DNA from 2 places in the Flintibacter sp. genome. Region 2 is predicted to be linked to the other one. Evidence: riboswitches for the same ligand, from Rfam matches in the RefSeq annotation. Region 2 holds a riboswitch; the other holds the start of a gene.
The links. Region 2 has a riboswitch for thiamine pyrophosphate ahead of thiW (energy coupling factor transporter S component ThiW). Riboswitches for the same ligand answer to the same signal wherever they lie in the genome.

Region 1 (4,092 bases), on a different contig from region 2:
CGGCTTTGGTCATGCCCCAGGCAAATACTTTGGCATATTCCCGGAGGTAGAGGCTGTCATCCACAATATAGCCCTTGAAACAGGCTTCATCCAAGGTTCCTGCTCCAAGCTGCTGAAGAAAGGGGGAGTCCAGGCATTGCTGCCACACAGACAAGTTTTTCTCGATCAGTTCCTGCGTGAATGTCATTGCGGTACACCTGCCTTAATGGATTTCTCCAGCCGCCGCACAGGCAGCACGGAGACAAGAATAATGGTAAGCAGACCCTCTGTGCCGTGGCCCGACAGATTAGCCACGATGCTGTATGCCCAGGGGCCGTAGCCGTCCCAGGCGTACTGGGCAAAGAAAACCGCACCGGCCATAATATGACTGGTCACGCTGAGGGCAACCGCCAGTGTGGTGCCCAGGATAATTTTCCAGCGCCGGTCGGTTCCAAAGACACTGGCATAGCCCAAAGCGGAGAAGCAGATAAGCTGTTCCACAAAAGGCTGGGCCCAGTGTACCGGCTGCCAGTCAGGCAGCAGAAGCATGGCCAGCAGGCCGGTGACCCATCCAGCGCAGAAGGCCACCCTGGCGTTGACCAGAAGGGAGAGCAGAAGGATGGGCAGCATGGCGCCCAGACTAATGTGGCTGCCGTTGGGCAGGGTGATCAGGAAACAGCGCAGCACCAGGGTAGCCGCCGACATCAGGCCGGCAAGACAGATATCCCGGGCAGACAGACGCATCCCGCGGCACAAAAACAGAGTAACGGCAAAATAGCAGAGGGTAAAGGCTGCAACGATCAGGTTAGTCATCCACGAACTCCCCCCGCAGAGCAAACAGGTGGTCCATGGGGCCGCTGCCTGCGCCCAGATCCAGCATGGCTGCCAGAGCGCCGGAGATGTAGGCCTTGGAGCGCTCCACAGCCTGGGTCAGGTCATAGCCTTTGGCCAGGTTGGAGGCGATGGCGCTGGAGAGCGTACAGCCGGTGCCGTGGGTATTGGGGTTATCAATGCGGCGGCCACGGAACCAGGTGCTCTGGCCATCCCGCCAGAGAAGGTCATCTGCATCGTGGATCTGATGGCCTCCCTTACACAGTACGGCGCAGCCGTAGGTCTCGCTGATGGCCTGGGCGGCCCGCTCCATATCCTCTGCGGTGGTAATGGTCATGCCGGAGAGGACCTGGGCCTCGGGGATGTTGGGGGTAAGAAGGGTAGCCAGAGGAAGCAGCTGTTCCTTCAGGGCCTCCACCGCCTCCTCGGAAATAAGGCGGGAGCCGCTGGTGGCCACCATCACCGGGTCTACCACAATGTTTTTTGCCCCATACTGTTTGAGCTTGTCCGCGATGACCTGGATCAGGGCGGTGGAGGAGACCATCCCGGTTTTGACTGCGTCAGGGAAGATGTCCGTGAAGACACAGTCCAATTGGTTGGCAAGGAACTCAGGGGTGGACTCCAGGATGCCGTAAACGCCGGTGGTGTTCTGGGCCGTCAGGGCGGTGACAGCGCTCATGGCATATACGCCATTGGCCGTCATGGTCTTGATATCGGCTTGGATCCCGGCGCCTCCGCTGGAATCGCTTCCAGCGATCGTCAATGCGGTTTTCATAGTTAAGACTCCTTTCTGTTTTGACGCATTGAAGTTTTATAGTGCGACGAAAGGTGGTGCCCCCAATTCGCCGCATAAACGGTTCTTCCTAAGAACCTGGGGGAAACAGATTTAGCCCAGCTGGGCGAGAAAGGACGGATCGTCCAGCTGTTTCAGATGCCAGCGGCAGATTTCCTTCAGCGCAGGCTGGTCCTCAGCAGAAAAAGCGTCATACACGCCCACCACCTGAAAACCAGCCTGAACGGCGGTCTGGGCGGCGTGAAGGGCATCCTCAAAGACCAGGGTGTACTGTGGAGCAGCTCCCAGCTGCCTGGCGGCCTCCAGATAGAGGTCCGGGCGGGTCTTGGGACCGTACTGGGTCGCGCTCAGCACAAAGGAGAAGAAGGGCCAGACGCCCAGCCGCTCCAGAGCCTGCCTGGTCTGATGAACCTGGCTTGCGGTGGCCACGGCGCAGGGCACACCAAGTTGGTGCAGCCGCTCCAGAAGAGGGCGAACGCCTTGCTTCAAAGGAACCCGGTCCCGGTATTCCCGGTCTGCCAAGTCCTCCATGGCCTCCATGAGCTGCTGGGAGGAAGCGGGGAGATGGTAGGTGCGGATCAGGTAGTCGATGGCCTGAGGAGAACTCATCGCGCGCAGCGTGTGGGACAGATCGGGAGCGGGATGGCCGCCAAACCGGCGTACCAACTCCTCCGGAATGTGGTCCCAGACGTACATGGAGTCGGTAAGGGTGCCGTCCAGATCAAAAATGGCTGCCTGGGGAAGAAAGTGGGCCATAGAAGTGCCTCCAAAAACAAAATCACCCCGGGTATCTCTCGAGAGAGACAATCCCGCGGCGTACGCATACCATAATCTCCCTACGTTGGCATTACCCAAATCAGGTCACAGGTCGAAGCGCACAGCTTCCTCTCAGCCCGTTTGCGAGCTCCCTTTTTGATTGCAGTGGACCGCTGTCGGCGGTCCGCTGGAAAATATTATAGCACGGGAAAAGAAGATTGCAAGTTTTTTTCTGCTGGGGTATGCTAGAAGAGAACAGACGCCCGCCCGAGCGCGGGAGAAGGAGGCAGGAACATGACCGATCAGGAACTGGTGCAGCGAGCCTTGGAGATGCGGAAATTTTCTTATGCACCCTATTCTCATTTTGCAGTGGGCGCGGCTCTCTTATGCGAGGACGGAACGGTGTTTACCGGTTGCAATGTGGAAAATGCGGCCTACGGTTCCACTCTGTGCGCGGAGCGTACCGCCCTGGTGAAGGCGGTAAGTGAGGGACGGACCACCGGCTGGACCACACTGGCTATTGCGGGCAGCGGAGAGGATTTTTGCTGGCCCTGCGGCGCCTGCCGGCAGATGCTGTATGAATTTGCGCCAAAACTTCGGGTGCTGGCGGTCAATCAGCATGGCCAGTTTCAGCAGGCAGGCTTATGGGAACTGCTTCCCATGGGATTTGGACCGGCATCGTTAAAATGAAATTGCGTGTTGTCCGTGCATAGTTTTTCTCCGGCCTGGAAATGCTATCCCCGGAACCCAATCCGAGGAGGTAATCTGACGTGATCATGGACAAGATCGCTTTGGCCCTGCTGATTATCGGCGGGCTGAACTGGGGCAGCGTGGGACTGTTTCAGTTTGATCTGGTGGCCTTTGTCGGCGGTGGGTCTGATGGACTGATCAGCCGGGTGATCTACACCGTGGTGGGCCTGTCGGCGCTGTGGTGTATTACCCTGCTGTTTCGGGACACAGATAAAAACCACTGACTCTCACAAAAACAGGAAGGCAGTCCGTTTCGGACTGCCTTCCTGTTTTTATAGAGAGTGTAATTTTATTTGGCTATCTACTCGCTTTTGATGGCCTCCAAAACGGAGATGCGTACCGCCTTGTTGGCCGGATAGCAGCCTGCGCCCAAGCCAATGAGAACAGAGAAAAGGACGGCAAAGAGCAGAAGCCACGGTGGGATCACCGAAATCCTTGCCACATCCTCTCCGCCAAGCAGAGCAGGAATGAGATGGTCTAAGCTGGGCCCCATGGATATGAAGTTAACAGCCACCGAGATAATAACACTGATGACACAGGCAGATACACCGCCTATAAAGCCGATGGCACCAGCTTCAGCCAAAAACATGATCCGGATGTCGGAGACCGGGCAGCCCAGAGATTTCATGATTCCGATCTCCCGAGTGCGCTCGGAGATAGACATGATCATGGTATTGATAATGCCCAGCGCGGCCACAAACAGCGAGATGGCACCCAAGCTGCCCAGTGTCATCTGTCTATGCTGGGCTTCTTTTTCTAAGGGCTTGCGTACGCTCTCCATGGATTCGGTGGGATATCCCATAGCGTTGATCTTACCCTCTACTCCCGAGACCTGGCTGATGCTGGAGGTCTTGACTAAAATGCTGTCATAGGAGATGGGAATATCATGGTCGGCCTGTCCCAGGAGGCGGCGCAGGTCATCCAGGGAGATCATAACGCCGTCAACGGTCTCGTTGCCCTTGGAGTAGTCCTCTTTTATCACA
Region 2 (4,092 bases):
CTTTGGATGCTGGCGGGTGTAGCCCTGGCCGGGGTGTGCATCTATCGTTTTGACAAGCGGGCCATGAAGGAGTGCGAGCTGCTCACCCAGCGGGAAAAGCATGTGGTAGCTCTCACCATGGCCATCGTCACCGCCCCCTGGCTGTTCTTTATCCCCCTGTACTGGTACTGAGGCAGAAGGCTTTATCCACATAGAAAAATCCGGACCTGGTTTTAAAAACCAGGTCCGGATTTTTTATTTCAGGATGGCGTCCAGCTTTTCCCGCAGACGGTGGGCCGCCTGCTCGGGGTCCTGGGCCTTGACGATGGCCCGCACCACCGCGCCGCCCTGAGCGCCGCTGCCGGTGAGGATGTCCACGTTGCTCTCATCCAGGCCGCCGATGCCCACCACGCCGATGGGCACCGCCTTGACGATATCCTTTAAGGTGTCTATGGAGGTGAGGACGGTGTTCACCTTGGTCTCGGTGGGAAACAGCGCTCCCACGCCCAGGTAGTCCGCCCCCTGCTCATAGGCCTCCAGAGCCTGGGGCACCGTCTTGGCGGTAGCACCCACGATCTTGTCCGGACCCATGAGCTGCCGGGCCGCCCAAACAGGCAGGTCGGTCTGGCCCACGTGGATGCCCGCCGCGCCGCAGGCCAGGGCTACGTCCACCCGGTCGTCGATGATGAGGGGCACCCCCGCGGGGTCGGTGATCTCCTTCACCGCCTGGGCCAGGCGCAGGTACTCCCGGCCGCCCCGGTTCTTCTCCCGCAGCTGCAGGAGGGTCACGCCGCCCCGGCAGGCCTTCTCCACCATGTCCAAAAACCGCTTCTCATCGTAGTAGCCGCTGTCCGTCACCAAGTACAGCTTCAAATCCACAGGGTTCATATGTTTCATCCTTTCTCAAAGGGGCGTACCGCCGCCTCATGGTCCAATTCTTCCGGGATGAGGGTATAGGCCGCGTCCAACAGAGCGGCGCGCAGACTTCCCGGCCCACGGGCCTCTCGGGCTGCCCGCTCTCCGCAGATGCCCAGCATGGCGGCGGCGGCCACCGCCGCTTCCTCCGGCTCCCCTACTGCCAAAAAGGCGGCGGTGAGCACGTTGAGCATGCACCCCGTCCCGGTAAGGCGGCTCATTATGCTGTGGCCGTTGCGGATCTCCCAGCGCCGCCCGTCGGGAGCAAACACCCCGTCTACCGGCCCCGAGGCCAGCAGCACCGCTCCCTGGCGGCGGCTGAACTCCCGCAGGGCGGAAAGGGTCTGCCCCTCCAGCCGGTCGCTGCCGTCCGCGTCCACCCCAGACATGCCCTGGCGGGCGCCGGAGAGGCACAACAGCTCCGACAGGTTCCCCTTGGCCACCTGAGGCTGAATCTTGGCAAGGTAGTCCTGGGCATAACGCCGGCGCAGGCTACTGCACCCCACGCCCACACAGTCCAGCACCATAGGCACCCCCGCCTCCCGGGCTGCCTGCCCGGCCAGCACCATGGACTCCATGCGCACGTCGGTGATGTTACCCAGGTTCACCGCCAGAGCGGCGGCGGTGGCGGTGATCTCAGCCACCTCCCCGGGGTGCTCGGCCATGATGGGCCGTCCCCCTGCCGCCAGGATCAGGTTGGCGCAGTCGTTGATGGAGATGGGGTTTGTGATGCAGTGGATGAGGGGCCGGCGGCTGCGCAGGGCCTCCAGCAGCGCTCCCAGGGACTGACTCATGCGTTGACGCTCTCCTTTCGGTGGGAGAAATAGTAGTAGGCGGCCACGGCCACGAACAGAGCCAGCACCACCCAGGGCATGGCCATGGCAGCGCCGGTGGCCTTCAGCACGTTCTTTACCAGCACCAGCACCGCCAGGTAGGCAATGATGCCCAGGAAGACGATGCCCATGCTGTCCCCGGCCACGGTGACCGGGCGGTCAAACACCTTGGCCCCCAGCTCCTGCTGCATTTTCAGCAGCATGCCGTTTTTGGCCAGCTTCTTGAGCAGCAGGAAGGCCACGCTGCCGCCGATGAGGGTACCGGCAATGAAGGAGGGCACATAGTACACCCAAGTGAGGCCGGTGTAGCCCCACCACAGGGTCATCACCGGGTAGGAGGCCACCGCGCCGATGATGCCGGTGCCCACCACCTCACCGATGACGGCGAAGATGAGCCGTCCGCCGCTGAGGCGGTACAAAATGCCCGACAGGGCCGCGCCAAACACCGCTCCGGTGAGGGCCAGAGGGGGAATGCCCATCAGGCTCATGCGGATGACGCCGATGGTGCAGGCGCACACGAAGGAGTACACCGGACCCAGCAGCACCGCACACACGATGTTGATAAGGTGGGCGGTGGGGCACATGCCCTCCACACGGAGGATGGGCGAGATGACCACGCCCACGGCCACCAGCATGGCCAGCACCACCAGGCGCAGAAGAGAGGGGTTGCGTTTCATAAAAAAGACTCCTTTTCCCAAAAGCTTCCGCGGAAAAGGAGTGGGATCCCACATGGACAGCCCTCCCCCACGCCGGTCTCCCAGCGCCGCGGAGCCCCCGCCCGGGCAAACTACCGGGTCGGGTCGGTCGAAGCTTACTGGCTTCCTCTCATGCCGGAACACGGCCTCCCATCGCTGTCCAGTTGTATACGAAAGCAGGACACAGGCCCAGGGCGCTCCCCCTCGGCCTGCCGCCTTTGGCAGTCCTTCCTCGCACTCCGGCCGAAAAAAACAAAAGAGGCGTGCCGCAGGCACGCCCGGACGCACAACAGCACGTCCACATCCCTACGGCGGCATGATCCGCATCAGGTTTCTGGGTCGAAGCCGAACTTCCTCTCAGCGCTCACGCGCTCCCCATTGTATTTTCCGTCCGAAGAATGTCCCGGCCTTAGCTGGGACGGGTTTATTATCCACCCCCCGCCCCTCTTTGTCAATCCCCATTTGAAGGTCGGGGAGGTGATGCTCAATATTTCCGGTCCAGGATCTCCACGATGTCGCCGATAACGCCCTCGTCGCAGTGGCACAGCAGCTTGGCGCCCCAGTCCTTGACCTCCTGAGCGCAGTTGGCCGGCGCGAAGGGGATGGCGGACAGGGCCATCATGGGGATATCGTTCTGGTTGTCCCCCACGCAGTAGAGGTTGTCCCGCTCCACCCCCAGCATATCGATGAGCCGCTGCACCATGCCGCCTTTATTGCATCCCCGGCGGGTGACCTCCAGGTAGTAGCGGTTAGAGAAAATGGCCTCGTACCGCTCCGGACAGTGCTCCTCCAGCCAGGCGCGGGCGCGCAGCAGCTGGTCGTACTCCTGCTGGACAATAACCTTGTTCCAGGGGGTGGGCATATCGGCAATGGGCGCCACCGTGTAGTCGGTGCCCACCTTGCGCATGTGGCCGTAGGTGACGTAGTTGGGGCGGTAGACATAGATGTCCTCCCCGTGGTAGGCCTCCATTCCCAGAGAGGGGATGGCGTCCATCAGGGCCTGGAAGTCCTGGGGCGCCCGGGGGTCCAGCTGGGTCTCCACCAGCATGGTATCGGTGTGGAAATCGTAGATGGCCGAGCCGTTGGACAGCACCACCGGGGCGTTGATGGGCGCTAAGTGGACGTAGGGGGCAAAGGTGGTGTAGGCTCGCCCGGTGGCCACGGTAAACCGTCCCCCCTCCCGCAGCCAGTAGTTGATGGCTGCCAGATTGCGGGGCGGCACCCGGTGATGGGAATCATATAAGGTATCATCAAAGTCGCTGACCAGCAGCAGGCCGTCAAATTTACCCATGGGGGCCTCTCTTTCTTCGCCCCCGAAGGGGTCAGTTCAGGTCCTGGCCCTGGTAATACTTCTTCAGCGGGCCGTAGGACAGCGCCGCCACCAGGGAGGTAATGATAATTTCCGGGATCATATAGCTGGCGTTGTAGGCAATGGACCAGATGGGCGCGGCCCAGCCCAGCTCATTGGGCCACAGCACCTCCCAAACCACCACGCCGGAGACATAGTGGCAGCCAAGGCGCACCAAAAAGGTGAGCACGATGCCCAGCACCAGCTCCAGACGGGGATTGCCCAGCCGGCCCTTGAACATTCCGGCCAGTCCGATGACCGAGAATGCCAGCACGTAGTCAAACAAAATGATCAGAATCGCGGTGGGCACACTGTCGGCGTA

Region 1: it holds a riboswitch for thiamine pyrophosphate, as region 2 does, so the genes downstream of both, ACLTXB_RS04395 (HAD family hydrolase) here and thiW (energy coupling factor transporter S component ThiW) in region 2, are expected to answer to the same signal.

The regions. Positions count from the first base shown of each region.
Region 1 is NZ_JBKVXZ010000007.1:11,376-15,467, reverse strand. It holds gene ACLTXB_RS04410 (TenA family protein) at 1-187, opposite strand, end outside; gene ACLTXB_RS04405 (energy-coupled thiamine transporter ThiT) at 184-792, opposite strand; gene thiD (bifunctional hydroxymethylpyrimidine kinase/phosphomethylpyrimidine kinase) at 785-1,585, opposite strand; gene ACLTXB_RS04395 (HAD family hydrolase) at 1,697-2,359, opposite strand; TPP riboswitch at 2,420-2,524, opposite strand; gene cdd (cytidine deaminase) at 2,654-3,049, shown strand; gene ACLTXB_RS04385 (DUF378 domain-containing protein) at 3,130-3,333, shown strand; gene ACLTXB_RS04380 (ABC transporter permease) at 3,411-4,092, opposite strand, start outside.
Region 2 is NZ_JBKVXZ010000013.1:23,766-27,857, reverse strand. It holds gene ACLTXB_RS06885 (hypothetical protein) at 1-171, shown strand, start outside; gene thiE (thiamine phosphate synthase) at 235-867, opposite strand; gene thiM (hydroxyethylthiazole kinase) at 873-1,688, opposite strand; partial or broken gene thiW (energy coupling factor transporter S component ThiW) at 1,883-2,404, opposite strand; TPP riboswitch at 2,708-2,810, opposite strand; gene ACLTXB_RS06865 (HAD-IIB family hydrolase) at 2,907-3,713, opposite strand; gene ACLTXB_RS06860 (energy-coupled thiamine transporter ThiT) at 3,745-4,092, opposite strand, start outside.